2 regions of the Bacillus nitroreducens genome follow, and region 1 is predicted to be linked to the other one. Evidence: riboswitches for the same ligand, from Rfam matches in the RefSeq annotation. Region 1 holds a riboswitch; the other holds the start of a gene.
The links. A riboswitch is a leader RNA that binds a small molecule or an ion and turns the genes downstream of it on or off. The one in region 1 is predicted to bind thiamine pyrophosphate.
Positions count from the first base shown of each region.

Region 1 (5,435 bases):
CACTTTCAATAGTCCAAACTCGTGTTGCAAAATATTCTTCAATTTTCGAATCATGAGTAACCATCATAATCGTCTTGTTCTTTTGTCTATATTTTTCTAGCAAGGTAAGTAGTGCAAAAGTATTCTTTAAATCAAGTCCAAATGTTGGTTCATCTAGTAAAAGAATTTGTTGATCTCTTATGATTGAAGCGGCTACACTTAATCTTCTTTTTTGACCCATTGATAGCTGAAAAGGATGTTTATCTCTATGTGTTGTAAGATGAAATAATTGTAAAAGCTCTTCAACCGTGTCAGCTATTTCTTGTTCATCTCTTTTGTCAATTCGCAAAGAATATGCAATTTCTTCATACACAGAGTTCGTGACAAATTGTAACTCAGGATTCTGAAAAACAAAGGATATTTGCTGACTAAGTTTGAATGAATTTCTTATCTTTTTTCCATATAAGATATAGTCACCTGTTGTTTTAATAAATTGCATAAGTGAGTGAAGGAACGTACTTTTTCCCGCTCCATTCTGCCCCCTTATGACAATCCACTCACCTGGAAAAACCTGTGCATCATCCACACTCACTAATTCCTTATTCTTCCTATATCCTTTAAATTGTTGAAGTTGAATGAAAGGTGGACTACTTGCAAGATTATCTTGATGACTGTTTATCCTATTGTCTCGAACAAAGTGATCCCATGCATCAGGATACCAAATCCCATGCTCTCGCATGAGCGTTTGATAGCGAGATAACATATCATCCTTATGTCCATCAGCAATTACTTCTCCTACATCATTGAAAAGGATAACTCTTTCTACTAATTCAAGAACATGATCAAGTTTGTGCTCTACAATAACGAGTGTTTTATCTTGTCCAACGTTCTTAATAACCTCCCAAATTTCTTCTGTCCCACCTGGATCCAGCATGGCTGTTGGCTCATCTAAAAATAATACATCAGGATCGAGTGCTAAAACCGAAGCGATGGCTAAACGCTGTTTCATTCCCCCAGACAACGTTTGAATGCTTGTATGCACCATTTCTAAATCTAATCCAACCTGATTTAAATAATATTGGATTAGCTCAGACATTTGTTCCTTTGGGATTTGCAAATTTTCCAAGACAAAAGCAATCTCCTCATCCACAAATGGCATACAAAACTGGGAGTCTGGGTCCTGGAAGACATAACCCCATTTTGCGGGGACCTGTAGTGAATCCACCTTCATCGGTACTTCTATTGAGCTGGGGATAATCCCGCTCAATACCTGAAGTAACGTTGATTTTCCACATCCTGATGGTCCCAGAAGTAGTACTTTCTCTCCTTTTTTAATATTGATAGACAAGTCCTTAAAAACTAAGGACTCATCTCCTGGAAATTTCAAACGTAGATTTTCTACATAGGCAATTGTTTCCATTTTAAACACCCTTTTATTTTTGATCTAATGAATCAAAATCACTTTTCGAAAGTGGGCGTACAAGATTCGTTACTCCTGTCATTTCCAACACCTTCACAAGATAGAATGCAAATATCCCAGCAAATAATATAGAACCTATAAATCTAGCTACCACTAATAAAGCAAGATTCCATACAGCTAAATCACCTATCTCTCCATAAGCAATATCCATGATGATTGAACCTAAACATGAAGCTGAAGCTGCTAATAGAATGACAGCAAGATTATATTTTTTGTACCGAAAGAGCATAAATACTATTTCTGCAAACAATCCTTGCACAACACCATAAAGAAGAACCGTTAGTCCCCATGGAGAACCCAATATAAATTCTCCTGAGGCAGCTGCTATTTCGGCAAGTAAAGCAACACCTGGCTTACGAATGACCAAATATGCAACAGTAGCTGCAATAAACCACATTCCATATAGTAATTGATCTATATGTAGTCCAATTGGCTTCACAACATAATATAAGGATCCCCAAGCGATATAAACGATTCCAAATGCGATTGAAATCACAATTGTGACCAAAATATCTGTTAATTTTAGTCCATTATTTTTCATAGAAAACTCTCCTCTTATATATGGGTACTTCAAACAGTTACTATTTGCTTAACAGGCCATTTCTCTAATCGATACGCCATTTCCCAGAAAGAATACTCATATTGACTACTAATTAAAAAATGATCCTTCATGCGTTCTCGGTCTACATCCGTTACATTTGAAGCAATATCATTGATGCGATTAATTTGTTCTTCAACCAATTCTTTAAACCATTCACCACCATATGCTTCAATCCATTTATGATAGATTGGTTCTTCTGGTTGACAATCTTTAAGTCTTTCCCCAATCTCATAATACAGCCAGTAACAAGGCAATAAAGCTGCAATGACATCACCTAAATGGCCCGAATAAGCTGCTCTATACAAGTGGGATGTGTAGGCATAGGCTGTTGGTGCAGGTTTGAAATTTTTTCTATCTTCTTCAGTCACACCTAACTTTTCCGAAAAACTTTTATGTAATTCTAATTCAGCTTCGTAGGTCCCTTGTGCATGTATCGCCAGTCGATTCGTTGTATGTAGGTCCTCTGCTTTAGCAGCACCTATTGCTTGTACCTTAGCAAAATGCGTTAAATAATAAGCATCTTGCAGCACATAATATTTAAAACACTCAAGTGGCAAAGAACCATCACCGATACCTTTTACAAATGGATGCTCAAAGCTAGCCTCCCATATAGAATTTGCCTCTTTTCGTATCTCCTCTGAAAATAACATTTCATTTTTCCTCCCTTTAATCACTTATTAAGCAAAATAAAAAACCACCTTCTTTACACAACGTAAAAAAAGTGGTTTGGATTGATTATTAACCATAAAAAAACATACTAACCCAAAGCCCACTTCCCTACGCTGGTATAAACCAGATCAGGTTCTAAGGGTCTCGAGGTCATGATAACTCAATCCTCAATCTCAGCCTTATTTGTAAATAAAACAATGAATGCAAACATTGTCATTTACCATTTTAAAGGCACCCCTAGTGGAATCGTGATTTTTTATAAAATTTGCTTATTTCCAATACTAACATGTAATCTTATTTTTTCAAGTGTTTTCTAAATACTTTCTACTCAACATACACGGCTGTGCCATATGCAATAATTTCAGAAGCATTTTGCATGACAGCTGAAGTTTGTAGGCGCATTCCGATAATTGCATTTGCTCCCTTTGCTTTAGCATCATCAACCATTCGGCCAATTGCTTTCTGCCGAGCCTCTTCCAACATTTCAGTGTAATCGGAAATTTCTCCTCCAACGATTGTTTTTAATCCTGCCATAATATCTCGACCAATATGTTTAGACTGGACTGTACCACCTCTTACAAATCCTTTAAGCTCTTTTACTTCTTTACCTGGTACATAATCAGTAGTCACGATAATCATTTTGATCATCCTCCTCTTTCTCTCGTTTTCGTTCCCATACTAAAATAGCAAATAATAGAACAATAGCCACCATATAAAAAGTATAAAACGTGATTGCTCTTGATATATCAATAAACAAAAATACAATACCTACAATTTGTCCAATTATCGCTATTAACAATACAATATATTTTGCAATATTCCACATCATTCCCTACCTGCTTTACGTTGATAAATTTTTCTTACAAATAGGAGATAAAAAACAATGGGCATTGGCGTTTGTATTAATCCCCAAATTCCCCAAAACCAGTAGTTATGTCCCCTCTTCCTTGCATCTAAAAATAACCAAAAACTTTGAATAAGTAGGATGATTATTAGTAGTATCCAAAATTCGATGCTATACTTTTTCATGTATGCATCACCCGTTTTCTATATCGATAAAAACTATATAGAGGAAAACTAATGGTCGCAATACCTTGAATGATGATAAACACGATTGGTATTTGAAAAACTGCGGTTATTAAACTTGTCATAATAAATAAGGCAATTAAGATAAATGCGATTAAATCCCGTCTAAACTTCTTCTTTTGTTTTTGTTGTTCAACTGCCACCATTTGTTCAAACACTTGTAAATCAGGAGTAAAAACCGAGTAATGTTGATCAATTTTAGTAAAAGCATCATTAATTTCTTGAATGGTTTCTGAATCTTCCTCATTTCGTTGTTCGGCGTTTAGTAGTATTAGTTTGCTTTTCTTCATTAGGTCTCAGCTCCTTTCTTACTGTTTTGATTCCATTATGTATTCTCGATTTAACAGTACCAATGGCGATATGAAGCATGTCAGCTATTTCTTCATAAGAATACCCATAGTAATGTTTTAATACAATCGGAATCCTAATTTCATCCGAAAGCCTTCCAAGTGCAGCAAGAGCATCATTCCAATCCTCTGAATGGTTCTCAAATTGCCATTTCATCTTTCGCAATGCTTGTTCCTGATGCTTAAATTCTAGTTCACGTTTCTTTTTTCGGAGATCGTCAATATACAAGTTTGTTGCGATTGTTATCAGCCATGAGGAGAATTTTGATTTACCATTATATAATTTGATTTTTTCCATACTTTTTAACATTGCTTCCTGTGCCAAGTCTTCAGCAATATCAGGGTTCATTGTTGCCTTTATTAAATACTTTACTAAAAAAGGATAGTTTTCCTTAAAAAGCATAGCAAACGCGAGTGAATCACCACGCTTCGCACTGCGAATTAACTCCTTTTCATCCATGCAATAATTCTCCCCCGAGAAGATTTATTTGTTTTTTCATTCATAATACGAAGAGTGTAATCGAAAAGTTCACTTTGAAAAAAATTAATTTGGACTTTTATAGTATATGCGCTTTGCTTCTTGAAACAAGTAAAAATGAACAATGGTTGTGATTAATGTTCGACGTAAAATCAAGGACGTGGAGTTCATAGGACTTTATTTGTGACTTACTGAGCTACTATTGTCGATATTAGACTTTTATTTGGACTATCCTAAGGATTTCTCACTATCGTTGTCGCAATCAGAGTCTTATTTGGACTTTAACCTGAATTTCTTCAAGTTCCCTGTCGCAATCATATCTTCTTTTGATCTATTCCATGTTTTTACACTGTTATCCCTTTTCAGATCACTCCTGTTTTGGACTCTCCCACAGATTTCACCGCTATCATTGTCAAAATCAAATTAGCCAAAAAAGGTTACATCAAATAAAGCAGCCTGAATAGGCTGCTCCATCAACATTCATTATTCTATCTCTGTTACATCGGTGTTTTTTCTTGTTTGGGCCAATTCGTCGGTTAAATTGTCGATACTGTTTTTCACATTGCCTTTACCTGAGAGGTTTTCGATGATCTCTTTCACATCAATACCTGATGAGGCTTTTAAAGATTCTTGAAGGGTTGACATCAAGTTCGTGGCATAACCTGTTACTTTATTGGCGCCACCGTTTTCCCCACTACTACCTGTATCCACAACCGTAATTTTATCAATATTTGATAATGGTGCAGCCACTTCTTTCGCGTATTGAGGAAGCATCTTAATGATCATATCAAGAAT
Region 1 is NZ_CAXHYI020000001.1:720,357-725,791, forward strand. Features, by position in the region: gene ACWPVE_RS03440 (ABC transporter ATP-binding protein) at 1-1,399, opposite strand, end outside; gene ACWPVE_RS03445 (ECF transporter S component) at 1,413-2,000, opposite strand; gene tenA (thiaminase II) at 2,030-2,710, opposite strand; TPP riboswitch at 2,818-2,978, opposite strand; gene ACWPVE_RS03455 (YbjQ family protein) at 3,054-3,368, opposite strand; gene ACWPVE_RS03460 (hypothetical protein) at 3,349-3,558, opposite strand; gene ACWPVE_RS03465 (YxlC family protein) at 3,755-4,105, opposite strand; gene sigY (RNA polymerase sigma factor SigY) at 4,059-4,622, opposite strand; gene ACWPVE_RS03475 (SPFH domain-containing protein) at 5,124-5,435, opposite strand, start outside.

Region 2 (5,435 bases), on a different contig from region 1:
GCTTGGAACAATCATGGATTTCCCTTATCCCATTCATTATCGTTATTGGGATGGCAATATGGTTAAAAGATATTTTACCTGGGCTTGTTTTAGGATTAGTTGTTGGTGCAATCCTTGTTACATCTGATATATTAGCTGGAGCTGGGCAATCCATTACGTACATTGTGGCAACTTTATCAGATCCAACGAATATAAAAATTGTGAGTTTTCTATATGTGTTTGGTGGATTGGTTGGAATGATGAATATTGCTGGGGGTATTAAAGGATTTACAGAATGGATTGGGACAAAGATTAAAAGTGAGCGTGGTTTGCTGGGGTTAATTTGGTATACCCTCCCTTTTACCTTCATGATGCCTATGTTTCGCATTATGATGATTGGGCCGATTATAAAACAATTGATTAAGAAAATGAACCTTTCAAAGCAAAAAGTCGGCTTTACATTAGATATTTCAACCGAATCGGTTATTGTATTATTACCAGTTGCGACTGCATTTGTCGGATTCATGGTATCTCTCGTTGAGGGAGGTATTAAGGGACTTCATTTAGGTATGTCCGCTTATGAAGTGTTTTTATTAAGTATTTTGTTTAATTTTTATGCGATTGTGATGCTATTGATTGGAATTATTCAGACGTTTTTACCTTCTAAACCAAAATCGAAGTCAAATATGAATGACTCGGATGAAGAACATGAACATGAGTTTCATCGAATGGGGATAAAGAAAGAACTTTCTCTTGTAAAAGCTCAACCATGGCATTTGATTGTCCCTGTGTTTTTACTTTTAGGATTATCTCTTTATCTGTTATGGGAAGATGGTCGTTCTCTCGGAGCTAAAACCATATTTGAGGCTTTTTCAATGGCTGATGCAACCTTCGTGATGCTTTTAGCTGTATTTATCACACTCATTTTTACATTTGTTTTTTATATCATTCGAAAGCAGAAACTACATGAAATTATGTATCATTTCTACGATGGTGGAAATCAAATGATGCAAGCCATTAGCCTTCTCATTCTGATTTGGGCTCTCACGTTATCAGCAGAGGAACTTGGCTTTTCTGCATTTATTAGCTCTACCTTAGGGTCATTTCTACCAGGATTTCTTACTCCAGCTACTATTTTTTTAATTGGTTCTGTAGTCGGATACTTTATTGGCTCTTCATGGGGAACTTGGGGATTATTTATGCCACTAGGAATTGCATTGGCCTTATCAACTGGTGCTTCTATCCCGTTAACCGTAGGAGCTGTGTTTGCAAGTGGTGCCTTTGGAGCGTTGACTTCTCCATTAGGTGATACTACGATCACGACAGCTTCAATCTTAGATCTAGACCTCGTAGATTACGCTCAGTATAAATTAAAACTCTCGGCAATTGGTGCTGTCATTGCTACTGTGCTTTACATCATTGGTGGCTTACTAATCTAAAAAAGACTAAACAAAGGCTGTTTAGTCTTTTTTCATCTATTCAAATGCACCTTGTAATCTTTGTAGCTAATATTTAGGTCAACAAGAGATGGCCTTTGCGTTTGAGTCTTTTTGCTCAGTTAGTTTCGGCTTTCCCACTGATTTGCTTTGTTACGGTTTTCTGTTATTTATCAGTTAAAATTGCGTTCAGAAAACCGTTTAAAAGCAGAGCTCTTTAGTACAATCCCAATAATGATAAATCCGAAAATTGATCCTGCAATTGAACTAAAAATAAAGGAAGGTACGAAACCAAATAAAGCCACATTTTGTCCAAGAATCAGTGTAGCAATTGGATAACACGCTAGCGCACCCAATAACCCAGTTCCGATTATCTCGCCTGTCATTGCCATTGAGGTTTTCTTCGTTTTTTTATATAAATAAGCAGCTAAAAATGCTCCAATCATACTACCTGGGAATGCGAATAAAGAACCTGTTCCCATCATGTTCCGAATAAGTGAAACGGAAAAAGCTTGAAGTACAGCATAAGCAGGTCCCAAAATAACCGCAGACAATACATTAATAAAGTGCTGCATTGGAAAAACTCTTGTAAATCCAAAAGGTATTGAAAAGAGATGGCTAGTAATGGTCCCGATTGCAACAAACATGGCTGTTAGTGTTAATTTTAGTGTTTTATTCAAGCTAAATTCTCCTTATATGATATTAATTCATCACCAAGCCGCCATCAACGACAAGGTTTTGTCCGGTAATACCCTTGCTCCATGGGGATGCGAAGAATAGCACCGCATTTGCTACATCTTCTGGAGTCGTTACTTTTTGAAGTGGTGTGGAATCCTTGATTAATTGGAAAACCTCCACAGAAGTAGCTGAACTTGCATCAGTTGTTTGTAATAACCCTCCTGAAACCATGTTTACATTGATTCCATATGCACCTAGGTCCTTGGCCATACTTCGAGTGAAACCCAATAATGCAGCTTTGCTTGTGTTGTAATCATGATACGCAACGACAGGATTTTGAAAAAGATTAGTTCCAATTGTTACAATACGTCCAAACCCAAGTTCTTTCATACCTGAGATTGCAGCCTGTGTCGTATGTAATGCCCCTTTTATTGCGCCTTCAAGCTGTATATGATAATCCTCCCATGCAATTTCCTCGGCGCTTTTTCTTGCGATTGGATCAAAACGGAAGTTAATTAAGGCGTTATTGATAACTGTTGTGATTGGTTGATCAAAATGTTTTTTGGCTTCTAAGAAAAGATTTTCCACTTGTTCATGATTTCTTACATCGGCTTGGATTGCAATTGCATGATCCCCAATTTCTTCTTTTAATAATAAAGCCTTTGCTTCACTTTGGTAATAATTGATGACTACTTTTGCTCCTTCGTTCGCAAATGCTTTGACTAATTCTTTGCCTAACCCACGTGCACCACCAGTAACGAGAACAACTTGATTCTGTAATTTCACGCTAGTAGCCTCCTTAATTAATAAAATAAAAATACCGCAAAAAAAACAGGCCCAAAAAAATGGACCTGGTTTAGGTTTCAAGAAAAATGGAAGTTTACCACTCTACTTTCCTCCGCCGGTATTATCCGGATCAGGTCCAAGGGTTAAAAAACACTTGTTTTTCTCTCAGCCCGACTGGGCACCCCTAGTAGTTTGCGAATATTCTTTATTTAAGAATAGTATGTTCCTATAGAATTGTAAAGATATATGATTCTTTGAGTAATGAAAAAAATATCAAATATATTTACTACCCTCTCTAATACTCAATTTGGGTAAATTTGTGTTACGAATAAAGTCCCGTACTGAATTCGGATTGGTCTTTGAATACTCTCGTAATGCCCAACCAATTGCCTTTTGTATGAAAAATTCTTTACTTTCAGCATTAGCTTTTATGTATTTGTATAGTTTTGTTTCATTTGTTTCTTCTTTGTATTTTAGTTGAAATAGGATTGAAGAACGTATTAACCACATGTTGTTACTGTAGGACCAAATTTCAATTTTATCCTCAATCACACTTGGGGTTTCTTTTGCTATTTTTCCAACAAGATGTGGAGAAAGGACATCGACAGTATCCCACCAAGATTTAGTTGTAATGAGGGTTTCAATAAAGGACAGGTGGCTACTATTGATTTTTTTAATTGCTCTTACTAAGTAGTCTTGTGCTGCATACTGATATTCTCTTTCATTCTTCTTCCATAATTGATTAACTAACTCAAGATTCAATTCTTGTTTTAAAATACCTGTTTGCTTATAAAAATCACGCATTAATTGTCTTCTTAATGGTGTTTTTATACCAAGGAATGGAAAATGGTTTTTCATATATTTTTGCATGGGTATGGCGTTTTCTTCGTCTCGATTCTGTTCAAATAATGAAACAAGTTGGTTTAGTTCCTTCATATCATTCGCCCCTGTAGACTCATTTTCCCTATTATACGAATTAAAAGTAAAAAATACTATCTTTTCTATGTAAGACTACGTCCGAAAAGATAGTATTTTGCCCTTGTTATTTTGGATTAATAGGAGTTACGACTGCAAATAGGTTTTCTGTTGGATTATTTAGGTTTACTTCAATAACCTTGTACCCTTCAAGGTCCTTGTAATCATTTGAAACAGGTGTTTTGATCTCGTTGCTCATCTTTCGTACTTCCCTTCTAACTATTTTCTCACACAATAGGTAGTATATGATGCGGTTACGAAAATGTGCCTCTTTTTTTAAAAACTTTTTCAAACCTTAAATTTTTAATGCCTCATCACGAACGCGGTCCATAAATTCCTTCACCACATCATGATTTGCATTTTTGCTGCTTAACTTCAGCATGGCTCTTCCGACAAAGTTAACTCCCTTGTTTTGTCCCTCATAAATGAATTTGGTGTGAGAGTCGCCTAACTTAATGAGTGTAAAAGTTGTCGTAATTTCGAAAGCTTTCCCTATTACAAAGCTTGTTTGTTTTTTCTTTTTATTTTCGGTGTCTTCATATTGTGTTGTTTCAACGATATAAGTTTCTACTCGTTTTCCCTCACGATATTTCTGCTGATGTTTTGCGCCGACTTCCCCTTCTGTTTTCTCAAGTAAGGTATGTTCCTCAACCTTTGGCATGATTTTTTTTATATTTTTATCCGAAAATAGATTCCATACCTTTTCAATATTTGCCTTTATCGTTGTTTCCTCTTTCCATTCAATCATTGTTTTGTTTATCCTCCTTACCAGATGCAAGAAATTCATCGATCTGCTCAATTTGAAGATGAAGATCTGCAATTTGTTTTTCTATATTCTCTCTCTTCTGGAGAAGTAAAATCTCCAGGTGTGCAAATGATTCATCTTCCATAACCGATATCATCTCTTGGATTGAAAATCCTAGGTTTCTTAGTTTCGTTAAAAGTATCGCAAGAAAAAAACTCCCATCATCATAATAGCGATACTTGTTTTTCGGATCGATATAAGCCGGCTCTAACAGTTTAACTTCCGCATAGTATCGCAATGTTTCCTTGCTCAACCCGGTCATTTCAGCAAATTCACTTATTTTATACAACTGCTATCCTCCTTGTTTTATCCACCTTTAACGGGAGTAAGAATGCCACTTTGAAATTATTAAATGCACGATGTGGCAATGTCTTTGTAACCTTCATCGTGTATGTCTTTTTGCAAAACCTATGGAGAGGAGAAATACCCTACACTAGTGGAAGACAACTTTATCTTAAACTATGGGGTGCACCACTCGGTCAACACATATCATTCAAAGTTTGTCCATCTAGTATTTCTTCAAACAGTATCTTGGTAAAAGTATTTTTTACTGCGATCGATACTATCATTCTAGTACAGTAGTTTACGAAAAAATAATTTGCTACTCGCTTTTATGAATGAAATCATGTGTAAAATAAAACAGAAAATGCCATATTAGTAACAAACTATATTGGAAAGGATGTGGAATTTTTAGTGAAAGATAAACATTTGAAAAATCAAGTTCTGTATATTACAAATCCCGCTTATGATGTGTTGCATTCAGAAAATCTACTTGA
Region 2 is NZ_CAXHYI020000003.1:3,361,852-3,367,286, reverse strand. Features, by position in the region: gene ACWPVE_RS20355 (Na+/H+ antiporter NhaC family protein) at 3-1,418, shown strand; gene thiW (energy coupling factor transporter S component ThiW) at 1,589-2,095, opposite strand; gene ACWPVE_RS20345 (3-oxoacyl-ACP reductase) at 2,118-2,879, opposite strand; TPP riboswitch at 2,970-3,075, opposite strand; gene ACWPVE_RS20340 (DNA alkylation repair protein) at 3,153-3,815, opposite strand; gene ACWPVE_RS20335 (hypothetical protein) at 3,922-4,053, opposite strand; gene ACWPVE_RS20330 (SRPBCC family protein) at 4,150-4,602, opposite strand; gene ACWPVE_RS20325 (MerR family transcriptional regulator) at 4,595-4,948, opposite strand; gene ACWPVE_RS20320 (hypothetical protein) at 5,353-5,435, shown strand, end outside.
Region 2: linked by a shared signal. The riboswitch ahead of ACWPVE_RS20345 (3-oxoacyl-ACP reductase) and the one ahead of tenA (thiaminase II) in region 1 are both predicted to bind thiamine pyrophosphate.